2 regions of the uncultured Romboutsia sp. genome follow, and region 2 is predicted to be linked to the other one. Evidence: riboswitches for the same ligand, from Rfam matches in the RefSeq annotation. Region 2 holds a riboswitch; the other holds the start of a gene.

Region 1 (5,903 bases), on a different contig from region 2:
GATTATTGGCAAGATAGCTTTGTACTAGACTTAACTCCAGAAGAAAAGTATTTTTATATATACTTAATGACAAATAGTAAAACAACTCAATGTGGAGTGTATAGTTTACATAATAGAATTATAGAAACGGAAACGGGATACAACAGAGAAACTGTAGAAAAGCTTATACAAAGATTTATAGAATATAAAAAGATATATTACTGTGAAGAAACCAAAGAAATATACTTGGTAAATTGGATAAAACACAATATGTCAAACAGTCCTAAAGTACAAAAGTGTATAAAAAAAGAAATAGAGAATATTAAAAATAAAGAATTTGTAAAACTTTTATATAAGTCCTTTGAAGAATTAGGATATAACATAGAAAATGGGGAAAATAATCATGGAAAATATAACAAAGAGTATAGAGAATCTAAACATGCCAAATCACTTAAAAATGAGAATGACAAAACTTATAAAAGCACAACAAATGATGAACTTGAACAACTTAGAAAAAGATTGGGATAATAGTAGTTATAAATGCAATAAATGTAGAGACCTTACATTTATAATAAATGATGGTGTAGCAACACCATGTGAATGTAGAGCAGTTAAAGAAGCTAAAGATATTTTAAGAAAAAGTGGAATAAGTGAAGAATTTAGAAATAAAAACTTTGAAAACTTTAAAACTATAAACGATAGCCAATCTATAAATGCTTATAACAAAGCTAAGGAATATTCTAATAACTTTCATATTATAAAAGATAGTACTCAAAACTCAATAATGTTTATGGGACAACCTGGGTCGGGAAAAACTCATTTATCACTTAGCATTGCAAATGTATTAATGGATAATGGTGTAGGAGTTGTTTATATGGGATATAGGGATGTAATAACACAAATAAAGCAAAATATTATGGATGAGGTTTACTATAATAAAGTTATGAATAGATATAAAAATGCAAAAGTACTTTTAATAGACGATTTATTCAAGGGAAGTATAAGTAAAAGTGATATAAATATAATGTTTGAGCTTATTAATCACAGGTATTTTAATAAGTTGCCAGTGATAGTTAAATGTCAAAAGATTTCCTAGTAGGAATAAGGAATAAAAAATTAAATTATAGGATTTACAGATAGTGTAGATAAATTATTTACAATCATTATACATTTATTTTTGAATTATGAATATATCACTGATTTTATATCTATTATTGGTGTTATTTTAGTTATTGTAGGTTAGTACTCAAAAGATTGATAAATTTCAATTTAGCGAATAGATTTAATGAATAATATTAATATATCATGAAGTAGGCTAACAAGGCCTAAAATAAAAGTCCTTATATTTAGGACTTTTATTTTTTTACCCTTAAAATAGATTACAGTATACTAATTTTAATACAAAAAGCATTAGGAAAATTTATAGAATATATGCTATACTTAATATATAAATTAAACATGTAGATTAATGTAAAATATAATTATAAAAGTTTCGTAAGAATTAATAGGGAAATTGGTGCAAATCCAATGCGATCCCGTCACTGTGATAAAGGGTTAGTTTTTATACCACTGAGTAAATATACTTGGGAAGGAAAATCTAACAATGCTTTTTAGCCAGGAGACCTGCTTTTATAAGTTAAAACATAACTTACGGTGTATAAGTGTGTTAAAAATGTCTAACTAATAGGTTTATTTAGTGCACACTTTTTTAAAAAAGTGTGCTTTTTTACGTTTAAGGATATGATAATTTATATTTTACTTAAAAGAATAACTATAAAAGAGGAAGTGATTTAATGAAAGATATAAATTTAGCTAACTTTAGTAAGTTTAGAAATCAAAAACAACAAGGATACATAAATGTAAGTGGTACTAATATAAAACTACCAATAACCATAATTTGTGGTAAAAAAGAAGGAAAAACTGCTTTGATAACAGGAGGAGTTCATTGTGCAGAGTATGTAGGAATAGAAACTGCCATAGGATTATCAAAGGAAATAAATCCAGAGGATATAAGTGGAAATATTATAATTGTGCCATTAATAAATCGTAGTGGATTTGAAAATCGTACAATGAGTGTTGTTTATGAAGATGGAAAAAATTTAAATAGAGTATTTCCAGGTCATGAACAAGGTAGTGTAAGTGAAAAAATAGCGTACTTTATGGAAAAAGAATTATTTAAAATAAGTGATTATTACATAGATTTACATTGTGGAGATGGATATGAAGAATTAACTCCATATGTATATTATCAAGGTGTAGCAAGTGAAGATGTAACATCTAAATCAAAGCAAATGGCTATGGCTATTAATCCAAAGTATGTCGTAGAATCTCAATCTAATAGTGGTGGAGCATATAACTATGCTGGTTCAATAGGCTTACCAGGGATTTTAATAGAAAGAGGATGTATGGGTAAATGGAGCAAAGAAGAGGTAGAGGAATATAAAATAGATGTAAAAAATGTTTTAAAAGAACTTAACGTTTTATCAGGAGAAAAGGTAGATAGAAATAATGATACAAAAGTTATAACAAATACTATCTATGAAAACTCTATGTATACAGGGTGTTGGTATTCAAACTACAAAGTAGGCGATATTGTTTCAAAAGGCGATGAACTTGGAACAGTTAAAGACTATTTTGGAAATATACTACATACATGTATAGCAAAAGTAGATGGAATTATTCTATATCAAGTTGGAAGTTTATCAATATTAAAAGATGGACCTATGATAACTTATCGAGAAATATAAATATTAGGGGGAAACAGATTGAGTAAAAAGCAGTTGATAAACAGAATAATACAAATAATAATAGTTCTATTTGGCATTAGTTTGATTACTTTTACATTGATATATTTAGCACCTGGTGACCCAGTAAGAACCATGTATGCAGCATCTGGAATGATGCCAAGTGAAGATGTTATTCAACAGATAAGAGAGTCAATGGGACTAAATGATCCATTTTTTGTTCAATATTGGAATTGGTTAAGTTCTTGTTTAAGAGGTGATTTTGGAATTTCATATTCTACAAAAAAACCTGTTATAGATATTATATTATTAAAATTAGTTCCAACTTTAAAATTAGCTTTTATGTCATTAATAGTTATGTTAATAATAGCAGTTCCTTTTGGGATATTGGCTGCAGTTAAAAAAAATAAAGTAATTGATTTTCTTATTAGCGGTACAACTTTTTTAGGATTATCTATACCTAACTTTTGGGTAGGTTTAATGCTTTTATATTTTATAGCATTAAAATTTAAGTTATTGCCAGTAGTATCTACAGGAGATGGAATTGAAAAAATGATTTTACCTGTATTAACACTTGCATTTTCAATGGCAGCAAAGTACACAAGACAAGTTCGTACAGTTGTACTTGAAGAATTAAATCAAGATTATGTAATTGGTGCAAGAGCAAGAGGAATAAAAGAAAATATTATTCTTTTAAGACATGTACTTCCAAATTCTCTTTTACCTCTTATAACTTTGCTAGGATTATCACTTGGTTCTTTATTAGGAGGAACTGCAGTAGTAGAAGTTATATTTTCTTATCCAGGTCTTGGGAATATGGCAGTTTCAGCAATAACATCTTATGATTATCCTTTAATTCAAGCCTATGTAATGTGGATAGCATTAATCTACATGATAATAAATCTACTTATAGACATTTCATATAAATATTTAGATCCAAGGGTTAAAGAAAGAGGATAGACATGAGTAAAATTAAGGAATTTATAAAAAAAAATAAAATATTTTCATTGCTTATAGTAGTTGCCATTGCAATTATTTCAGTTGGTATATTTGCACCGATAATAGCACCATACAGTCCTTTTGAAGGAAATTTATCTGATGCACTTCAACCACCTAGCAGCGAGCACATATTTGGTACAGACAAGCTTGGAAGAGATGTATTTTCTCGTGTTGTTTATGGTACAAGAATATCTCTTACAGCATCATTGGTACTTGTTATTTCAATTTTTACAATTGGTACAACTTTAGGAATACTTTCTGGATACTTTGGAGGAATTGTAGATGAAATTATTATGAGAATTTCAGATATAATGATATCTTTTCCTGGAATGGTACTTGCAATTTCACTGGCAGGAATCATGGGCTCAAGTGTAGACAATGCAGTAATAGCAATAATGGTAGTAAGCTGGACTAAATATGCAAGATTATCAAGAAGCTTAGTATTAAAAATAAAAGAAACTGATTATATTTATGCAGCAAAGATAAGCGGATGTAAGACAATACATATTATTACAAGGCATATAATACCTAATATTATACCAACATTAATAACTACAGCAACTACAGATATAGGAACGATGAAATTAGAGTTGTCATCACTTTCATTTCTTGGATTTGGGGCACAATCACCACAGGCAGAATGGGGATTAATGTTAAATGAAGGACGTGCATATATGCTTGATTGTCCTTGGCTAATGATATATCCAGGATTAGCAATATGTATAGTTGTAGTAGTATACAATCTTTTAGGTGATAACTTGAGAGATATTTTAGATTCAAAAAAAGCTATAGAAGAAGTAGAAATAGAAAAAGTAATATAAAAATGACAAAGGGAGAGTCTTATGAAAATTAAAAGAAAAATAATAAAACTATTAAGTACAGCATTTATAATATCCATGATGGGGTCGATGCTAACTGGATGTTCAAGTAGTACAGCTGATACATCAAATATATTAAATTTTGGATGTACAAATTTCTCAGACTCATTAGATCCAGCAGCAATGCCTAATGCAGCTTGGTGTGTTTCTCGTTATGGTATAGGAGAAGCTTTATTTAGATTTGATGATCAAATGGAAGCAGACTACTATTTATGTGATGACTACTCAGTAAATGATGATAATACAGAATGGACATTCCATATACGTGATGGAGTTAAATTTTCAAATGGTAAAGAGCTAACAGCTTCAGCAGTAGTGGAGTCTATTGAATATATGTATAAACAAGAAAACAGTGGAAAAGGAAGCTCCGCACCTTCAGTATATATGAAATATGATTCTATAAAAGCAGATGATGAATCTAGAACGGTTACTATTAAAACAAGTAAACCACATACAGATTTAACTAAAACTTTAGCACATCCATATTTCTCAATATTAGATATGGAATCAGATTTAGTTAATAAACCAGTTGGAACAGGACCATATGCAATAGATAAATATGATACAGGTATTTCTATATCTATGGTAGCCAATGAAAACTACTGGAAAGAAGAAGTACCATATGAAAAATTAAATGTTATATTTATAGATGATAATACTACAAAATCTATGGCTCTTCAAAATGGAGATGTTGATGTTGTAGAAAACATAACAACAGCTAACGATTTAAAAACATTAAAAGAATCATCAGAATACAATGTATCACAAACAGTAGGAGTTAGAACAGGATTTGCATATATAAACCATAATGGTGTTTTAGCTAATGATGATTTAAGAAAAGCAATTCTTACAGCAATTGATGATGACACTTTATGCAATATAACTGTTGGAGGATTATATACTCCAGGAGCTTCAGTTTTACCATCCACTTTAGATTATGGATATGATAAATTAAATGATACTATTTCTTTTGATGAAGAGAAAGCAAAGAAAATCTTAGATGATGCAAAAATAGTTGATAGTAATAAAGATGGACATCGAGAACTAGATGGAAAAAACATTGAATTAAACTTTCTTACATATGACAGTAGAAACCTAACTGATTTTGCAGAAGGTGTAGCACTTCAACTTGAAAAGATAGGTATAAAGGTTAATGTTAAGAAAACTGATGCAGATACAGAGTGGAATATGCTTGTATCTGGAGAATATGATTTACTTAATACTAACTGGATGACAGTTCAAGATGGAAATCCATATGGATACTTAGATAAGTGGTATGGAAAATCAAATGCTAACTACTGTG
Region 2 (5,903 bases):
TCTATTTCAAACTCATTACTTTCATCTAAATTTAAATTTATTACATCTAAATTGTTAAGTCTTGCACTTCTTTCATATTCAGAAAAAGTAGGATTTAATATAGCAATCCTTTTATCTATACTTTTCATAAGCAAGTAAATTATTTCAGTTGCTCCATTTCCAGGTATTATAAATTCTGGTCTTACATCTATATACTGAGATATATTATTTCTTAGATTTGTATATTTAATATCTGGATAGCTTCTACTTTCTTGTAATCCTTCTAATATATATTCCTCTAGTCCTTGAATTACGTTTGGGTTTATATTAGAACTAAAATCAATTATATCTTTAGGGTTTTTGTTATACATTCTTGCCATTTGTTCTACATTAGCACCATGTCCTAAGTCTTTCATATATGCCCCCTTAGTATAAAAATTTGAAAATTATAGTAAATACAACTATCGATGTTATTGATGTTGCATACATTATTTTATTTGTTTTTACTATGTCATCAACTTCTATCTCTCTATGCTTATCTCCTATAGTTGGTTTGTATACTGCTTTTCCAAAGTATATATTTGTTCCACCTAATTGAATTCCTAATGCTCCAGCAACTGCTCCTTCTGGATAAGCACAGTTTGGACTCTTATGATTTTTTCTATCTCTTATAGATATTTTTAATGCGTCTTTATAGTTATATTTCAATATAAAGCTTCCGATTGCCATTAATATAGATGATATTCTAGCTGGTATAAAGTTTGCTATATCATCAATTTTAGCTGATGCAAATCCTATGTCCTTATATTTATCATTTTTATATCCTACTGTAGAATCTAAAGTATTTATTGCTTTATATGCCATCGCTAATGGTGCTCCACCTATGAAAGCATAAAACATAGGTGCTATAATTCCATCTACAGTATTTTCTGCTACTGTTTCTACAGTTGCCCTTATTATCTCGCCTTCATCTAAATGTGTTGTATCTCTTCCAACTATATAAGATACTTGAACTCTTGCTTTTTCTATATCTTTAGTTTTTAATACCTCATATATTTTCACTGCTTCATCTTTTAAGCATTTAGTAGCTAGTGTTGTATAAATCAAGAATGAGTTTGCTATTAAAAAACCGCCTGGAATCAAGCTACTTAATTTAACTATTAAATATGTAACAAAATAAGTTACTCCAACTGTAATAAACCATAGAATAAATCCACCTATTTTTAATGCTTTATCATTCTTTGCTACTTTTCTTATTCGATCTTCAGTTATTTTTATTAATTTTCCAATAAATCTAACAGGATGAGGAAAAGAATATGGATCTCCTATAATCAAATCGATTATATAACCTATATAAATAGATAGTATATTCATATTAATTCTCTTCCTTTACTAATAATTTCTCTTTATTTAAGTCATTTTGGTGCTTACCCAAAAACTTCTCTATGCAATTTAAGTTGTTGTAGAAATGAGTATGTAAATATGTAGCTAGTGTATTTCCTTTGCTATATCCACCTTCCCACTCATCAACAATTTTTTTATCTCTTTCCTTCTTCATTATATAAGCACATTCTTCTTCACTCTCAAATACAGAATGGTGGAATTCATGTCCTTTTATTACTTCTCCTACATTTGATAAGATTGTATCTTCTTTGGCAATTCCGTAGCAATATCCAAACCTTCTTAAAGATTTTGTCATTTTACTAGTGCCTTTTAAAATTCCAACCATATCGTATTCGTTTTCATTTTGGTCTACAAGTTTTTCACCTAAATACATTAGCCCACCACATTCAGCATATATTGGAATGTTTTTTTCATGAGCGTTTCTTATAGATTCCCTCATAGATTTGTTTAGCTCTATTTCGTTTGCAAATATCTCAGGGAATCCTCCACCAATATATATATAATCAGATATAGGTACTTCTTTATCATTTAATGGACTAAAATATTTTATATTTAATCCTAAATCTTCAAGAAGCTCTATGTTTTCTCTATAATAGAAGTTAAAACCTTTATCATAAGCTATAGCTATAGTCTTATTTTCTAATTTATTTTTTTCTATAAAGTCTCTTATATCAAATTCACTTTCAACTTCTTCAGTTTCTGAAATTTCTATTATCCTATCTATATCTATGTACTTTTCTATTTCATCTGCTAAGTTACTGAATTTCGTCTTTAAAGATTCTATTTCAACACTTGGTACTAATCCTAAGTGTCTTGACTCTAATGAAAATTCATTATTTGGTGGGAAGTATCCTAAAACTTCTATATTACAATATGTTTCTATAGCTTTTTTTATTATTTCATAGTGTGATTTAGTTTTTACGTTATTAACTATTACACCTTTTATATCAACATTCTTATCAAGCTCTTTGTATCCAAGTACCATAGCTGCGCTAGATGCTGCCATAGCTTTTCCATTTATAACAAGTATAACTGGAGCCTTTAAAAGTTTTGATGTATAAGAACTTGTGCAATTATCTAAATCGATTCCAATACCATCATATAGACCCATAACACCTTCAACTACTGATATATCTGCATCTTTAGATGCATCATTAAATACATACTTTATCTTTTCATCATCTAACATATATGAATCTAAGTTTCTAGAATGTCTTCCTGTTATAAAAGTGTGATATGAAGGATCTATATAGTCTGGTCCAACCTTATATGGCTGAACTTTCATATTTCTTTTAGTAAGAGCTTGCATTATTCCTAGTGAGATAGTGGTTTTACCTACACCACTATTCGTCCCTGCTATTAAAATCTTTTTCATAAGCTTCACCTAACTATAAAATTTTATTTTCATGTTCTGTCATTATTTCATAAATCTTTTGTATATCTAAGTTCTCTCTTAATAAATCTGCCAATTTGTCATATTCATTTTGCTTAAATTCATCAAAAGAAGTTACATTACTTTGTAATTTTTCTAATCCTTTTTCTTCTCTTATACTATTTAAAAGTTCTCTAGTAAAATCTATTTCATCAAATATTCCATGAATATATGTACCTACTACATTTCCATTTTTATTTATACTACCTTCTAGATAGCTAACTTCTTCTCCTAGCTTTTTATCAATTAAGTTTAAATAAGATACTTCACTTCCAGGCTTACTTATTCCCATATGTATTTCATAACCTTTTACTCTTTTACCAGATAAGTTTTTCATGTATCCTGAAAGATTTGGGTATATTATTGCTTCTACTTGAGTAGTTGTCTTTTCTTTTTCAAATATAGTTTCTGTATCTAAAAGGCCTATACCATCTATCTCTTCAATTTCTCCTTCTACATGATAAGGATCTTTTATTTTCTTTCCTAGCATTTGGTAACCCCCACAAATACCAAATATTAATTTGCCTCTTTTTTGTAGCTCCTTTATTTGTTCCTCTAGTCCATTTTCTCTTATATACTTTAGGTCATCTATTGTACTTTTACTTCCCGGAATGATAACTATATCTGGATTACTTAAAGCTTCTCCATACCCTACATATCTGACGCTTACATCATTTTGTGTTTCAAATATATTAAAATCTGTAAAGTTAGACATATGAGGAGTTCTTATTATTTCTATGTGTATGTCTCTTTTTCCTTGTACTGCCTTGAATCTAGTTGTAACACTATCTTCATCTTCTATTTTTATATCGCTATATGGTATAACTCCAAGGACAGGAACATTTATTATTTCCTCTAGCATTTTTATACCTTCTTCTAAAAGTTCCTTTCTTCCTCTAAATTTATTTATTATTACACCTTTAACTCTTCTTCTTTCTTCTTCACTTAGTAGCATCATAGTACCTGCAAGTGATGCAAATACACCACCCCTATCTATATCTCCTACTATTATTACTGGTGCATCTGCAATCTCTGCCATACCCATATTAGCTATATCATGCTCTCTTAGATTTATCTCGGCTGTACTTCCCGCACCTTCCATTACAACGATGTCATAGTTATTGCTAAATTCACTGAATATAGTCTTTAATTCTTTAGCTAGTTGAGGTTTATATGTATGATACTTGGAAGATGCCATATCTTCTCTTACTTTACCTCTAACTATAACTTGGCATCTATGGTTTCCAGATGGCTTTAAAAGTATAGGATTCATATCTGCAACTGGATCTATACCACAAGCTTCGGCTTGGAATACTTGAGCTCTTCCCATTTCAAGACCTTCCTTAGTTATAAAAGAATTTAATGCCATATTTTGAGATTTAAATGGAGCAACACTATATCCATCTTGTTTAAATATCCTGCATAATCCTGCTGTTAATATACTTTTCCCAACATTTGATGCAGTTCCTTGTAGCATGATTTTTTTGCCCATTGCTCAGTTTTCCTCCTTTAAATATTCAGAATATTAAAAAAAGTCCTAACACTTGTAAGTTAGGACTTTTTTTTATACATTATATATTATAAAAATCTTCACCCCGAGATTTATTTAGTAAAATTAAATTAGGCAGGTATCCTGGCTCGACTTCATCCTACTCCTATACCTTCCCATCATATTGACAGTGGTAACTTTAGTTTCGTCCATCTTACAGTAGCGGGGGCTGCAAAGGATTTTCACCTTTTTCCCTATTAATCTCGAAAGAACCTAATTCAATATAATATTCTATTTTTAGTAATTATATAAAGCTAGTATTATTCATAGCAGTTATAACTGTAAACCCATCTTGTACTTCTAAAATTGTAACTGATCCATTATCAATTTTAAAGTTCCAATGATACTTATAGCTATTTGATATTAAATAAGTTATTATATTTCTTATTGTTCCTCCATGAGAACAAATAAGAATTGTTCTATCATCATTATTAGAGATAATATTATCTAATTCAATACAAACTCTATTGTATGAATCTATTAAACTCTCTCCATTAGGATATTTGTACTCATATCCTTTTTCTATCATATCTTGAAATTCTTTAGGATATTTATCTTTTATTTCATCAAAAGTTAATCCTTCAAAATCTCCAAAACTTATTTCTTTTAAACTTTCTTTTTCTATAATTTCTATAGATTTTAATTCAGATAATTTTTTTACAGTATCTTTAGTTCTAGAAGATGTTGTAGTGTAAATTTTATCTATATCAAAATCCTTTAAGTAATTTGTAATCTTATCTATTTGCTCTTTTCCTTCTTCACTTATAGAGCTATCTATATGTCCAGATAATCTACTTTTTTGATTATCTACTGTTAGAGCATGTCTAACTAATATTAATTTTACCATATTTCACCTCGTTGAGGGCTATATTAATAATAAATATATACAAAATAAATATATAAGCTCTCCAAGTTCTATTGTACAACCTAGTATATCACCCGTTACTCCATCAATTTTTTTGTATATATGTTTTTTGAATAAATTATTAAATACGAATAATATAATAATCGTACTTATTAACATCATTGCTTCAAACGTTGAAGCTAAGAATATTAATTTTGATATTCCTATTATTAATATTATTGTATATAGTATAGCAATAGTAAACATTGATGTACTTGCTTTTCCTATAAATAAATTTCCCATTCCATTTTCTCTAGGAGTTACTGTTTTATACATCATAACAATTACTCCAAGTCTTGCCACTACGGGCATAAATATTACAGTCCAAAGTAGACTGTTATTTATTATGCTATATATGAATCCTATTTTTAATAATATTAAAAACATAATGGCCAAAAGAGAATTTGTACCTAATCTAGAATCTTTCATAATTTCTAGCATTCTTTCTTTGTCTCTATAACTATATATAGCATCAAAAGTATCTCCTAATCCATCTATATGTAGTCCACCGGTTAATATGACTAATGCTAATGTTACTATTATTGATGTTATGAATGAATCAAAAAATATGCCAGATACTAAACCTATAATATATATTAATACCCCTAGTACCAGTCCAACTAAAGGAAAATATG

The links. A riboswitch is a leader RNA that binds a small molecule or an ion and turns the genes downstream of it on or off. The one in region 2 is predicted to bind cobalamin.
Region 1: linked by a shared signal. The riboswitch ahead of Q5F54_RS04420 (M14 family metallopeptidase) and the one ahead of Q5F54_RS02380 (cobyric acid synthase) in region 2 are both predicted to bind cobalamin.

The regions. Positions count from the first base shown of each region.
Region 1 covers NZ_CATXCO010000036.1:4,970-10,872, forward strand. The annotation lists gene Q5F54_RS04410 (hypothetical protein) at 1-507, shown strand, start outside; gene Q5F54_RS04415 (ATP-binding protein) at 392-1,075, shown strand; cobalamin riboswitch at 1,450-1,625, shown strand; gene Q5F54_RS04420 (M14 family metallopeptidase) at 1,773-2,726, shown strand; gene nikB (nickel ABC transporter permease) at 2,745-3,683, shown strand; gene nikC (nickel transporter permease) at 3,686-4,543, shown strand; gene Q5F54_RS04435 (ABC transporter substrate-binding protein) at 4,565-5,903, shown strand, end outside.
Region 2 covers NZ_CATXCO010000014.1:13,876-19,778, forward strand. The annotation lists gene Q5F54_RS02365 (histidinol-phosphate transaminase) at 1-395, opposite strand, end outside; gene cbiB (adenosylcobinamide-phosphate synthase CbiB) at 406-1,353, opposite strand; gene Q5F54_RS02375 (cobyrinate a,c-diamide synthase) at 1,355-2,758, opposite strand; gene Q5F54_RS02380 (cobyric acid synthase) at 2,772-4,307, opposite strand; cobalamin riboswitch at 4,421-4,596, opposite strand; gene Q5F54_RS02385 (histidine phosphatase family protein) at 4,609-5,211, opposite strand; gene cobS (adenosylcobinamide-GDP ribazoletransferase) at 5,230-5,903, opposite strand, start outside.